Regions from separate parts of the Paenibacillus sp. RC334 genome, predicted to be linked through region 1. Evidence: riboswitches for the same ligand, from Rfam matches in the RefSeq annotation. Region 1 holds a riboswitch; each other region holds the start of a gene.
The links. A riboswitch is a leader RNA that binds a small molecule or an ion and turns the genes downstream of it on or off. The one in region 1 is predicted to bind cyclic di-AMP.

Region 1 (3,501 bases):
TGAAGCCACCGACAGGCAGGGAAGGGTCCAACAGCAATGCGTAGTTCAGCAAACGATTGCCTTTGTGCAATGCGGTTCGCCTCCTTGGAGTAGAATGTTTATGTTATATTAAATGACTTTAAAAATGAATTCAGAAAAAATTTAGAGATATTATGTAATATATATTTACACTCATAGTGTTGATATGTCAAATTAAATATTTTTATAGCTTTTATATGTTAGATTATTTGACATAAAAATAATTATTGTATTTATGTTTACAAATAGAATGCAAGGGAGTATAATAAATCTGTTGCCTCAAAACATTAGAATTTGCGGTCGTGGTGGAATGGCAGACACGCTATCTTGAGGGGGTAGTGGGCGTACGCCCGTGGAGGTTCGAGTCCTCTCGACCGCATTACATGCAAGACACAGTTAAAAAAGCATCCTGACACGTTTTTGACGTGATTGGCTGCTTTTTTTGTTATATAAGCCGAACTAAAATATCCCTTTTTCCTAGCCACAGGAGCAGCCGTTTGGATTGGCTGCTTGTGAACAGGGATGGACCTGTCAGCTTTGTTGCAAGAGCTTCTCGATATCCCCCGCCAATTTATCCGGAGTTGTCTGTGGGGCATAGCGCTTAAATACGTTACCTTCGCGTGTAATCAAAAATTTAGTAAAATTCCATTTGATTGCTTTGGAGCCTAATACGCCCGGAGCTGTTTGGGTGAGGTAGCGGAATAAAGGGTGCGCCTGATCGCCATTGACATCTATTTTGGCAAACATCGGAAATGTAACTCCATAGTTGATCTGGCAAAACTCCGAAATTTCCTCGCTGGAACCCGGCTCTTGCTTGGCAAACTGGTTGCTGGGAAACCCTAAGATTTCAAGACCCCGCTCATGGTATTGGTCATATAGCTCTTGTAGCGCCTTGTATTGGGGGGTTAGCCCGCATTTGCTGGCTGTATTCACGATGAGCAGTACTTTTCCTTCGTATGTGGACAACGGAATTTCTTTCCCTTGCAGGGTTTGTGCATCATGTTCATAAACGGTCATGGTTTTCCTCCTAATTTGATATTCTACAATTAAATTGTAAGCAATTTAACGAAGAGTTGCAAGTCTATAAATAGATGTAATGCGCCGTCTGCTGCTGTAAAATCGTATTTTGTCCAAAACGGCAAATGGCACTGCAAATGGGGCAAATAGCGGTGTTTCTCATGGTAAAAACAGGTTCAATCGGCGTTTATCAGGTACATACAGCACTTTTCCTTTCTCTTTTACAAAAAAAGGACAAAAAATGCTCCCCATACGCCAATATTGACATGCCTCTTCATTTTCGAAAAGGGATGAAAAACCGAGATTGAAGGAGCTGGGAGAAGGATATTTGTGTTGTAAGCGCTATTATTAATCTTTTATGCTCCAAAGACCGATTTATAACCCCGCAGGTGAGCTTTACAGTGTTCCTTGCGCGGGTGTATGATTCAAGACGTAATTTCAAATTAAGTGAATGAAGCAGCAACGAATTGTCTATAGCGCTGAATTTTGCAGTTGCAAAAGCGGGGGAACCAAACGAGATCTATGCGGCTTTTAAAGGGCCGAGTGTCTCAAGGGGTGAATTTTCTGGCCAAGTGTCAGAAATAGGGCGACTCTCACGTCCGAATCCGACAGCTAACCTCGTAAGCGTACAGGGAGAGGCAACAAACCGCCGTGTGCAGCCATGGTTTATTTTATCATGGTTACGTAAGAAGCCGGAGGAAAGCCTTTTTCCTTTGGCTTCTTTTTGTTGTCTTTTTATACCGGGAGAGGAGCTACTGATGGAAGGTCGGCTAATCATTGTCACTGCACCGAATGAAACGGGCAGAAATTTTGTGAAATTGCTTATGTTCAAAAAACTGGCGTTTGCGGTTCTTACGAATAGCGCTCAGGAGGAACGACAGCTCAAAAAAATGGGTGTGGAGCATATTGTGCGCATCAATACGATGCAAGCGGGGAAATGGAATTTTCCCAAAAAAGAAATTGGCTGCGTGTATTTGTTCGAGAACAGCTTGAATCTGACGTGCCGTTTTCTGCAAATATGCCGGCCGCTGACATCAGATTCGATCTATGTCATTACACACGGCTGTAATCCTCAAGGGATTTATCGAGGTTTGGGAGCGGACCATGTGATCTACACTTTGAATGGAGAGGTGGGTTTCCTGCTGAACGGATAGTCGCTTACGATATGGCTAATATAAATTAAAATTTTCAAAGTAATTGTATGTTGATTTTACGAGGGTGTAAGAATAACGATCTGAGGACAGATACGGGAGGGTATGAACATGATGGATATATACATGCTGCTCGTGATGGCTGCGAGTTATGGAGTGATACTGCTGTTTGTACGCTGGTGTGATGCACAGACCTCCAAAGGAGGGCGAAAAGGATGATGGTTGTGCTTACGCTTACGGCTATTGTGTTTGTGTATTTAATCTACGCACTCCTGAATCCTGAAAAGTTCTAATCAGCTAAACAGGATCAAGCGGGCGGGGAACAGCAGATCATGGATGAAGCATCAGAGGCAGCGGGCTTTCGCAAACGTGTGCAACGCCTGGTGCTACGAACCCGTCTGTTATTCCAAACGCAGGAGCATTTTGGAGGAGGGAATAGATGATGGAGCTGCTGCAAATTGGAATTGTGATTGTGATATTGCTGCTCTTGGTGAAACCAGTGGGCACCTATATGTATCATGTATTCTCAAATGAACCGAATCGGACGGACCGAGTGTTTGGCGGGACGGAGAAGCTGATTTACAAGGTTATAGGATTGAAAAAGCTGGAGAGCATGCGTTGGACCACGTATGTGATGAGCTTTATCGCTACGAATGTCGTGCTTGTGGCGATCAGCTATGTGCTACTGCGCTTGCAGGGACTGCTCCCCGGTAATCCGGCTGGAAACGACAATATGGAAGCGTCACTGGCTTTTAATACAGTGATCAGCTTTATGACCAATACGAATCTCCAGCATTACAGCGGAGAAAGTGGACTTACGTATATGACGCAGATGGCGTTCGTTACGATGATGATGTTTACTTCGGCTGCTTCCGGTTTTGCGGTTGCTGCGGCTTTTATGAGAGGATTGACGCGGCGCGGTGAAGGAATGGGCAACTTTTTTCAGGATTTTATCAAAGCAATTATACGGATTTTTCTTCCGTTGGCCTTTGTGCTTACGCTGGTGCTGGTCGGACTGAAAGTACCGCAGACGCTTCAGCCTACGGCGGATATCACGACGATGAGTGGAACACAGCAACAGATTGCCTTGGGACCCGTTGCTTCGATGGAATCGATCAAGCACTTGGGGACGAACGGGGGGCGGTTTCGATGGGGCCAACTCGGCGCATCCTTTTGAAAATCCAAGTCCCTGGACGAATGTGCTGGAAATTTTGGCGATGTGGGTGATGCCAGCTTCTCTGCCGTATACCTTTGGGCTGTTCGCTCGTAATCGCAAGCAGGGGTGGATTATTTTTAGCTCCATGATGGTACTGTT
Region 2 (3,501 bases), 1.6 Mb from region 1:
CTTTGACGCTGGGCGTCAATTTTACGCCACTTCAGTCCGGTATTATTACGTTATCTCTGAATAGCTCGGCATATCTGGCTGAAATTTTCCGTGCAGGTATCCAGGCAGTGGACCGTGGTCAGATGGAAGCAGCCCGTTCACTCGGTATGGGACGAGGCAAAGCTATGCGTCACGTCATTTTACCGCAAGCGTTCAAGTCTGTACTGCCTGCGATCGGCAATGAGTTTATTACGATTATTAAAGAGTCCTCCATCATTTCTACCATCGGTATGGTGGATATTATGTATCAGGCCCAAGTCATTAAGAACATCACCTACGAAGGATTAAGTCCGTTCGTCATCGCGGCTGCTATTTATTTTGTAATGACATTCAGCTTGTCGAAGCTGTTGGGTTTATGGGAAAGGAAGTTGAGAGCCAGTGATCACCGTTAAACAACTGCGTAAATCGTTCGGCAAAAATGAAATTTTAAAAGGCATTGATATAGATATTGCCAAAGGCGAGGTTGTTGTCGTCATTGGCCCGAGTGGTTCGGGGAAAAGTACATTTTTACGTTGTATGAATCTGCTGGAGCAGCCGACCGACGGGGAGATTTTGTTTGAGGGCGAGCCGATTACAGCCCGTGGTCATAATATTAATGCGACTCGTGAGAAAATGGGGATGGTGTTCCAGCATTTCAACCTGTTCCCGCACAAAACGGTGCTGCAAAATTTGACGCTTGCGCCGACTCAGGTTAGAGGCCAGTCCGTGAAGGAAGCGGAGAAAATTGCGCTAGAGCTACTGCGCACCGTTGGACTTGAAGACAAAAAGGACACCTATCCCAATCAGCTATCCGGTGGACAGAAGCAGCGGATTGCGATTGCACGCGCCTTGGCGATGCAGCCGCATGTGATGCTCTTCGATGAGCCGACTTCCGCTTTGGACCCTGAAATGGTCGGGGAGGTGCTGGACGTGATGAAGAAGCTGGCTGAGGGTGGCATGACGATGGTCATCGTGACACATGAAATGGGCTTTGCCCGCGAGGTAGGAGACCGCATTATCTTTATGGATAACGGTCAAATTGTGGAGCAAGGTACACCGGAGCAAGTTTTTGGCACTCCAAGCCATGATCGTACCCGGGATTTTCTTGCCAAGGTTTTGTAAGAAATGAGCTTATAAAGGCTATGAAGTAAGCCCTCCGCGGTGGAAGTTTGACGGGAGGGCTTTTTCTTTTTTTGTCATCCTCGTTCAGATTTTTGTAACTGATTTCGATTTCATGATGACAAAATTGTAACAGATGTAGTATGATGTTCAGGGTTCCCAACATTTTCATGCAGATAAGGTTACAAAATTGTGATATTATGCAGTGAGCCAAAACTTACCGGGGCAGCAGACAGCTACGACAGACGCTGAATGCGGGACCCAAAACCATGGGAAGTGCGGGGGACGTAACAACGGCAGTAACTTCTGATCCGTCTTCATACGAATGGATGGAAGGTTGCCTAGGGGTGAATTGCACAAAAGCATAGGGCTTCTCCTGAGTCCGAATCCGACAGCTAACTTCGCAGGCATAACAGAGGAGGTACATATCTTTTGAAACATCTGAAACGTATTGGAAAAACAATGAAATTTGCGGTGCTGGCAGCAGCCATTGCAGGATTGGCGCAGACAGCCGGGGTAGCCGACGCCGCTTCGCTTCATACCGCCAAGGAAGGTGATACCTTCTTTTTACTTGCTCAACGTTACGGGGTATCTGTAGAAGATCTGCAAAAGGAGAACCCGGATGTTGCCGCCAGCAATATATATGCAGGAGTGCAAATTAAGGTGCCGGACGAGAACAAGTTAAAGGCCGCTTCGGATTCGAAGCCTCAGCTTCTTTCCGAGAAAGCGCCAGCAGGTGACGGTCAACAGGTTGAAGCATGGGGCAAAACATTTAACTACAGCAAAGTAGTTGACGTGAAGGCCACAGCGTATTCCGCAGCAGCCAGTGAAAATGGAAAATGGGGAGCGGTGGACTATTTCGGAAATCCGCTTAAGCTCGGTACGATTGCGGTAGACCCCAACGTAATTCCGTTGGGTACGAAAGTGTTGGTTACAGGCTATTCCCACCCGGGGCTGCCCGATCAATCTTTTGTAGCGGTAGCACGCGATAAGGGCAGCGCCATCACGGGTAAACGGATTGATATTTTCATTCCAGGCAGCCCATCTTTTGTGAGTGACTTTGGTTTTCAGAATGTGAAGCTGTATGTCATTGATAAATAGACTTATGTAAGCAAATGAATTAAGTGAACATAATATATATTATGTAAACTATAATCTGTGATCTATAATCAAATAGCTTAATCGCAGGTTCAGATTCATATATGGGTCTTGTCGATTAATAAAGGGCTGTCTTGACGAGCAGAATGCATCTGCTGGTAAGACAGCCCTTTTTACTGTTATTTCCGCTCCGAGGTGTGAAGTAGCCGGGGAACCGTGACAAATTTGTAGCCCTTGGCTTTCAGCGACTGAATGAGACCCGGCAGGGATTGAACAGTGCCTTTCAGATTGGAACTTTGACCTCCACCTGCGTGCATTAAAATGATGGAGCCTGGTCCGGTAGCCGGGATCACATTACGCTGAATTTGTGTTTTACTGAGTCCCTTCCAATCGAGGGAGTCTACGTTCCAATTGACAATCATGTAGCCGTGTCGACGCGCCCACTGGATCTGAGGCTCCGTAATTTCACCATAGGGCGGGCGGATCAGCTTGGGTCGAAAGCCGACAGTGGCCTCCAAAATATGTTCTGTTTTCTTAATCTGGTTGCGAAAGCGTTCCGGTGAAGCCTTCCTAAAATCCGGATGGGTATAGGAATGGTTGCCCAAGGCATGGCCTTCACGTACGATACGGCGAATCATGCCCGGGTGTTTTTCCGCACGGTGACCGACAATAAAGAAGGTGGCTTTGATCCCATTCGCGTGCAAAATGTCCAGAACCTGCGGCGTATACCGGGAATCGGGCACGTCATCAAAAGTCAGGGCAATTTGCTGCGTATGCGGGCCGCACATTTTAAAAATATCCGCATGTTTTTTCCGAAGCATGGCTAATGTGGGAGTGGCTCGTTCTCTGCTCTTATGTGCTGAAGAAACAACAGTCGCTTCCTTGGAATGAGTCGTTCCGATATCGGGAGGCGCGTCCGCGTGAACGGGAAAACTCGAAAATGCTAGTAACAGTGCCATCATTGGAAATATTCCCCTGTACGGCATATGTATCCCCCTTTCCGTGCAGTGGTACCTTCTGTTGCTTTCATTTATTATGTACCTGACATGTTGAAATTATGCTGCTGAACAGGTTAGACTATTGAGTGGTTGAGTGGAAATGCCCTGTGTAACGGATGTAAGTGAAGATCACGAAGCTAAACGCACATATTCTATTAAACCTGAGCGAAACAGCAGCATTTTCGCAACTTTTAGCCTTTTAATGGATTCGGTATCCAGTGATAGCTGGTGTATAATGGGGTTGCAATTCATATTGTAGAGACATGGA
Region 3 (3,501 bases), 1.3 Mb from region 1:
GGCATGGGAGTGAAGCACGGACGGGAGTATGAACAAATTTTGAACGATTTGACAGAGGCTGTGGGACGCATTCCAGATAGCTATGAATTTTTCGAAATGGAAGCAGAAGATTGGGACAGACTGGACCCGGCAGGGCGTCAGGAAGTCAATGAAGCGCTGGCTGAAGATCTGTTTTATGCACTGGGTAAAGAGCCCGTTATCGCTGTGGGCAGCGGCGTTGTCATCTATGAACCGGAGCAGCACCGTATCTATGTGCTCATTGGAGATGAGGAGCTGACGTCGGTACCTTTGATTTGAACAGGCCGTTTTATGGATTTATCAACGGGGCCGTGGTAATATGGACACCAATATATCGTAGTTTTGGTCGCATTCAAGCGGCTGAAAGGCTTCCGTATAAACAGGGAGGAGTCGTATCATGCCTTTTACACAAGAAGAGATTGAAGCACATCTGGAGAAGCTGGAGGGCTGGGAACTGGAGGAAGGACGATGGATTGTCCGGAAATATAATTTTTCCAGTTTTATGAAAGGGATTGCATTCGTGGATGAAGTTGCTGCTATATCGGAAGCATTTAATCATCATCCATTTATTACGATTGATTATAAGACCGTGACCCTGCGTTTAACCTCCTGGGATGACGGTGGCATTATGGCCGTGGATATTAAGGAAGCCCAACAATATAATGAAGCTTTTGAGAAAATGCGTAGCAGTCATTGAGCTAATCGTGGTCTGTCGTATGATAAAAGCGCCTTCGATATACAACAATGCAGTTGTATGCCGAAGGCGCTTTTATCATAGAACATGAGGCTGGTGGTCGGGATGATATACCATACAATGAAATGGCTTCTTGCCATCGGGAGTCTGACGTTCATAGGTATCCGTAAGCTCAAATCCGGCTGCCTTGTAAGCCCGGATGGCGCGCCCATTCCAAGTCAGGACCTCCAGATCAATTTCATTCTCAGGGTTGCGTCGTCTGGCTTCCTCGGCAATTGCACGGACAAATTCGGCGCCTCTGCCATGTCCACACAATCCGGGATGCATTCCCAGACCTAGCCGGGTCACGCCAATCATCGGGAAATATTGAGCAAATCCGGTTAGTATGTTCTCGTCATCCAGTACGGCTACATATTGCTCCTGGCGAAGCGAGGGGTTTCCAAATTCGACCTCAAGCGCCTTCATTTGTTCCCAAGGTAACCAGCCGTATATATTGTAGGGTGAATCATAGCGCCACTCACATATCGCAGCCGCCTGCTGCTCGTCCATCGGCACGATTCGGTAGTTAGATATTGAGGCCGGCATGTCTTCCCATCCTCCTTTTACAAGTACTTAAACCATTAACAACAGATTGTAGACAAGTTGCAGGGGATTGGCAAGCGTGTTTATTTCATACCCAAGTCGGGTATACATTCAATAAGAAGGCTTTACTGCTCATATACTCCCCCCCGTCGTGACGGTAAAACCGACGATGTTCGCAAAAACTGAAACCTTTTGAGGTGTCAGTTCGTCAGTAAAAATAACGTTTCTGATGTTGCGGACATAAAAAACCGCAATTCGATTCCGGCCAGAATCAAATTGCGGCTCAGGTTAGCTTGCTGTTCGTTAGTTATTCTACGTTGTCGTCATCAGGAGTTTCAGAAGCTACAGCGTGGTAAGCATCTGTGCTCATAATTCTTTTGGCACCGACATATCGGTTAGCGTAATAATTTTCGTTCAGTGAGCTAACAACTACACCACGTGAAGATGAGGAGTGAGCAAATTTCCCTTCACCCATGAAGATACCTACATGGGAAATGCCTCTACCTGTGGTGTTGAAGAACACCAGGTCTCCAGGTCTCATTTCATCGCGGGATACGGAAGATCCCATTTTGAATTGTGATCCGGATTGATGCGGCAGTTTAATTCCCAGTTTTTGATATACATACATTGTGAAGCCGGAGCAATCGAATCCGTCGAGTGTAGTGCCTCCGCTTCTGTAGCTCGTTCCTTTGGTATCTTGGATGACCTGGTCCATCTTGGAGTCTGCAAATGCACTGCCGCCACCGAATGTAAAAGATGTAAAGGCAATGGCAAGACCCATGGCTGCGATTGTTAGTTTCTTCTTCAAAAAAAAATACCCCTTCCAATGCCTGCGAGGTTAGCTTAAGGATTCGGTAGAAGGTTCCCCTATGACCACTCTGTTGCGAGATCAATTCACCCAAACTGGTTCCCCCGCTTCCTAGGTGCCAGGAATTAGGCTTAACTTAAGATGTGCACCTTGGAGAGCAGTATTCACGATAACGATGTTTTTAAGGTAAAGGTTACAATAAAGATTACAAAGTTGTTACTATCAGTTCACTGCGATTATTGTAACAAAGTTGGCTGGCTTTGGCAAATGTTTCATCGCAAAAAATTACAAAAAAATCTGCTCCCTTTATCGCGGGAACAGATTTTGTTAAGAGTATTCAGTTATGTGCCGTTTACATGGATAGGAGTGGATATAGATAGTTGCCTTTCGACAGCCAGAAATTGCTCAGGAGGAACGGAGTGGGGGTTCAACCTCTGTCGGAGATATCGGTATGCCATAGGCGGTACTGTGAACTGATGTGCCATAGCCTGACCAGACTGGTAACAAAATGATACGTTTGCTGGAGAATGAGTGCCAGCATGCCAGTCCAAATCATCGCCACCGTGCCGAATAGGCCAAGGACAAGCAGCACACCTGCGCCGAGCAGAAGCGAAATACCGATAGCCGGAAGGATTTGGCGAAAGAAGGCGAGCAGCGACGACAGTATGGCGTGACCACCTACGGTGCCTAGCTGCATGTACAGGATGCACTGGCGGATGAACCAGCCATAAGCGATCCAACCGATGGCATAGGGCAGCACATGCAGCAGATAGGCGGGAGATTGCAGCGCCCCGGCTACGATAGGGTAGAGCCTCGGCACCACCCAGAAAGCAGGGAGCAGCAAGAGCCCAAGCTCGATGACGTAATAGATCAGCGATGATAAACCATGACGTTTCATTCCACGGAAAAAAGACAGACTTTGCGGCTCGGTCGCATGGGTGTGCAGACTTTGGTATATTCCCGCCCGGATGAAGGGGGTAATCAGTATACGCAGCACCGTTGCCCCCAGTAGTATCCACAGATACATATGAACCTCCCGGTTGTCTGTCAGGGCAATCTGGCTCTCCATCCAAAACAAGGTCTGCCCCAGTTCATTTTGACCCTGATCAGGGTAGCGCAGTAGTAGGGGAATAACGGCGGATTGTACCACCCGATAGAGAAAAACGCCCCATAGCAGTCGATACAAAAATAGAATGATGACAATATAAAATTGTATGCGCACAAGCGCCCAGCCTTCTTTTATAACGGTACGCATCTATAGACACCTCACCATGACAGACTTCCAAGCAGTGTCTCCAGCAGCTTGGTTACACTTATGCTCCAACGGGTCTGGGTTTTTTCGTTCAGTTCGTCCTTCAGACTGTTATTGATATGCTTGTTCTCCAGCGCAATCGTGTAC
Region 4 (3,501 bases), 1.4 Mb from region 1:
TATACGGTTTTACCGTGCTTCCGACCAAACTGATTGGCTTGACTCAAACTCTCATAATACACATCGATTTTGTGGCCTTTAATTGCGCCACCGGTATCCTCCGCACGGCGGAAGCCCACCCCTTCAATATACACCCACCAGCCGATTGGAATCACACTCGGATCGACAGCGATGGTGCGTCCTTCCGTGACACGCGTGCCGGATGCGGTACGTGTACCGATACCTGGCTCCTGTGACGAATACGCCGTCATGGAGACGTTTTGTAATACTTTGTTATATTTAAAATTCACACCTGCTTTACGGACAGCATTGTCCGAACTAACCCGTGTTGCCTTAACGGCATCTTCAGGACCGACGGAAGCAGCCAGAACGACCGGCTTTTTCTTCGTTCCTACCGCAATCACCTTATCCACACGATTCTGCGCGACTTCCTTGTTTACCAGCTGCTTGGATACCAATTTTCCGTCATGGTATACCTTTTGAACATGCTGGACCACAACACCCGTTTTACCGCTTTGGATGACCCGATTATCGCCTTTATAGAGACTTGGATCGGCCGTTTTGATGACCTGATAAGGTACCTGTTGCTTCTGTTCGACCTGCTGTTTCTTCACACGGATGATTTTTATGTCCATGTTAGACGAAACAGAAGCATCCAGAGCAGGATAAACTTTATCATTTGACGATAATTTATAGCCCGAGGTGCGAATGGCACCCTCTACTGTATTTTCTGTTGTGTACAATTTTTTCGTCTCATTGGCTAAGGATACTTTGACCTGATTGGCACGTTTGATGACTACGCGATCCCCATCCTGTACTGCTCCGTTCAGCGGCATCGAAACCGTATCATGCGGCTGAAGTGAAATAGAATGCTCTTTGAGCAAATCTTGGAGCTGGGATTGTCGGGTTTCTACCGCAGATGCCTTACCATCGATGACAAAAAAAACCTGTTTTTTAGATTCAGTGTACACCAGAATTGAAATCATAATCGTTAGTGCGATTAGAAAAATAGCAACCAAAGCAGCCTGGCGCACATTTTCTTGCTTCCAACGCAATACGTAAGACATGCTGGATGAGCGTGACTCATGGGTCTCCTCTTTTTGGAAAATGCCCATTTCCTCCGTCCTCCTTACATAGCCCGCCGTCTGGAGTAAGACATAGTTGAGATTGACGTGACTATAACAGATTTTCTACAAGACAAGCCCGTAATGCGACTGTCCTGCACCATGTACCCGTCTTCGCGGCATGCTGTCCTCCCCTGTTTAATCACAGTATGATGACAGATTTTCTTTTATTCACAACAAAAAAAGCCAGAGAAAGAGACTAGAGAGCTCTTTCGTGGCTTCCGGCATGTGCGAATATGCGGAAAAATCATGCACGAGATGGCTTCTCTCTTGTTACGCTTACGGGGTTAGCTGTCGGGTTCGGACGTAGAGAGACGCCCTAGCTTGGGTCAACCGCTCATGGCGGTCGCCTTCACATTCACCCCGAAGACCCAGAAAGAAATCGAAATACGGCCCCTCCACCTGTTCAATCCCATCCGGGAAAGGATTTCGGTCGAGCCGGCTGGCGGAAGAGACGCTCCCTTCTTGCCATACGCCGGACGTACTGTAAGCCATATCGGTTCCCCCGTTCCCTGTAAAAGGGACTCAGCGAGACTGGTTCATGAAATGAGCTGTTGATGTTTACACTCAAACAACAATTCACTGAAAAGATGATATCCTGTTTCTATGCATGTTGTAAAGCAGGTTTCAAGTACATTTTTCAAAATATTCGGTTAAAATATTGTAATATTCTTGAGTTTCCTGCAACAAATTCATGATTAGCTTCGTCTATCTCTTTATTTTGATCGATTTCTTCACTTTTTCACTTAATGTCAAATCGTTCCAAGGCATTTTGGGTCGTTATTGACACTAATTCCTCCACCGTAATTCCCTTGATTTGGGCAGCCGCCTCTGCGACCAGTCCCACGTGTGCGGACTCATTTCGCTTCCCGCGGAACGGATGAGGCGTTAGGTAGGGAGCGTCCGTTTCAATGAGCAGACGGTCCAGCGGCACCTGTGCGAGTACCTCCTTTGGCTGCTTGGCATTTTTGAACGTTATTGGCCCGCCAAAAGAGAGGTGAAAGCCCATATCCAGCACCATTTTAGCCGTCTCCCAGCTTCCGGAAAAGGAATGCATGACTCCGCCAACCTCACTCGCTTTTTCTTCACGCAAAATCTTAACAATATCTTCATGCGCATCCCGGTTATGGATGACAATTGGCATGTTCAGCTCACGAGCCAGTCCAATCTGGTTGCGTAGCACCCGATGCTGTACATCCTTCGGTGATGTGTCCCAATAATAATCCAGACCAATCTCCCCGATCGCCACGACTTTCTTATGACTGCATAACGATACAATCCATTCCATATCTCCCTCCTGCATCGTAATCGCATCCTGTGGGTGCCATCCAATCGCCGCATAAATAAAATCATACGTCTCAGCTAATTTCATCGTGGATGGAATCGTCTCACGATTAAATCCGATATTAATCATGCGGGTTACTCCCGCTTCGACAGCACGTGCTATAACTTCTTCCCGATCTTCGTCAAATTGCGGCGCATCCAGATGGGTATGAGTGTCAAATAAATTCAAAATTCATGTCCCCTTATTTACTTTTATTGGCATACATTTGTCTATTGTTTGACAAAATAATTCCTTATTTCGGCAGGAAGCTTGTCCTTTACCCCATCCAATTTGTTTTGGGGATAGTACATGTGATATTTACCCCGGTGAATACCGCTAATGGAGCGCACAATTTCCGATACTTCGGAAATTTCTCTCACTTCTCCTTTACGTCCAAGCAGTAAAATCTGGTTGTCCGTCGAGCCACCCTGCCGAAACACATCATAAGGAAGATCCGTCGGAAAATCAATTTCCAGATCATATTCGGGATGCAAACCAACCTGCTTCAGCGCTGTCCGAATGTCGTCAATGGTATCTGTATCCATATTTTCAATCTCTACATATTTATACAGCTTGCGATCCATAAAACGGGCGCTCAAATCACTTAAAATCTCGTCCTTTTCCTGTTTCCACTGACTGAATACTGTCTGAATCAAAGACTCGTCGAGCATCAAATATTGTTCCACCGTAAGCTCCCCCCGAAAGAGATCCGGCAACGGTTCCAGCAGAAAACTAAACTCATATCCGTTTCTAAACAGCTCCTTCGCCCGCTTGAAAATCTTACGCAATAAAATTTCCGAGCTGCGCGTTACAGGATGAAAATAAATTTGCCAATACATCTGATAGCGTGACATCAGATAATCCTCTACCGCATGCATACCTGACTCCTTCACAACAATTCTTCCATTATGAGGACGCAGCAGCCGTAAAATACGATCCAGATCAATGGTGCCATAATTGACCCCCGTCGAGTGGGCATCCCGCAGCAAATAATCCATACGGTCCGCATCCAATGGGCTTGTGATCAGGTTAACGAGAATTGGCTTGTCATAC

Region 2: it holds a riboswitch for cyclic di-AMP, as region 1 does, so the genes downstream of both, QMK20_RS13705 (3D domain-containing protein) here and QMK20_RS06485 (hypothetical protein) in region 1, are expected to answer to the same signal.
Region 3: it holds a riboswitch for cyclic di-AMP, as region 1 does, so the genes downstream of both, QMK20_RS00115 (C40 family peptidase) here and QMK20_RS06485 (hypothetical protein) in region 1, are expected to answer to the same signal.
Region 4: it holds a riboswitch for cyclic di-AMP, as region 1 does, so the genes downstream of both, QMK20_RS27020 (resuscitation-promoting factor) here and QMK20_RS06485 (hypothetical protein) in region 1, are expected to answer to the same signal.

Annotation. Positions count from the first base shown of each region.
Region 1 covers NZ_CP125370.1:1,363,545-1,367,045, forward strand. Annotated here, with positions in the region: gene QMK20_RS06470 (urease accessory protein UreF) at 1-52, opposite strand, end outside; tRNA gene QMK20_RS06475 (tRNA-Leu) at 315-397, shown strand; gene QMK20_RS06480 (glutathione peroxidase) at 550-1,035, opposite strand; cyclic di-AMP (ydaO/yuaA leader) riboswitch at 1,503-1,678, shown strand; gene QMK20_RS06485 (hypothetical protein) at 1,794-2,189, shown strand; gene kdpF (K(+)-transporting ATPase subunit F) at 2,405-2,479, shown strand; partial or broken gene kdpA (potassium-transporting ATPase subunit KdpA) at 2,629-3,501, shown strand, end outside.
Region 2 covers NZ_CP125370.1:2,992,584-2,996,084, reverse strand. Annotated here, with positions in the region: gene QMK20_RS13715 (ABC transporter substrate-binding protein/permease) at 1-431, shown strand, start outside; gene QMK20_RS13710 (amino acid ABC transporter ATP-binding protein) at 418-1,140, shown strand; cyclic di-AMP (ydaO/yuaA leader) riboswitch at 1,387-1,562, shown strand; gene QMK20_RS13705 (3D domain-containing protein) at 1,570-2,238, shown strand; gene QMK20_RS13700 (polysaccharide deacetylase family protein) at 2,415-3,221, opposite strand.
Region 3 covers NZ_CP125370.1:20,672-24,172, forward strand. Annotated here, with positions in the region: gene QMK20_RS00100 (hypothetical protein) at 4-297, shown strand; gene QMK20_RS00105 (4a-hydroxytetrahydrobiopterin dehydratase) at 416-715, shown strand; gene QMK20_RS00110 (GNAT family N-acetyltransferase) at 791-1,297, opposite strand; gene QMK20_RS00115 (C40 family peptidase) at 1,602-2,102, opposite strand; cyclic di-AMP (ydaO/yuaA leader) riboswitch at 2,107-2,244, opposite strand; gene QMK20_RS00120 (hypothetical protein) at 2,530-3,357, opposite strand; gene QMK20_RS00125 (M1 family metallopeptidase) at 3,369-3,501, opposite strand, start outside.
Region 4 covers NZ_CP125370.1:5,895,305-5,898,805, reverse strand. Annotated here, with positions in the region: gene QMK20_RS27020 (resuscitation-promoting factor) at 1-1,115, opposite strand, end outside; cyclic di-AMP (ydaO/yuaA leader) riboswitch at 1,385-1,665, opposite strand; gene QMK20_RS27015 (TatD family hydrolase) at 1,867-2,637, opposite strand; gene QMK20_RS27010 (HD domain-containing protein) at 2,679-3,501, opposite strand, start outside.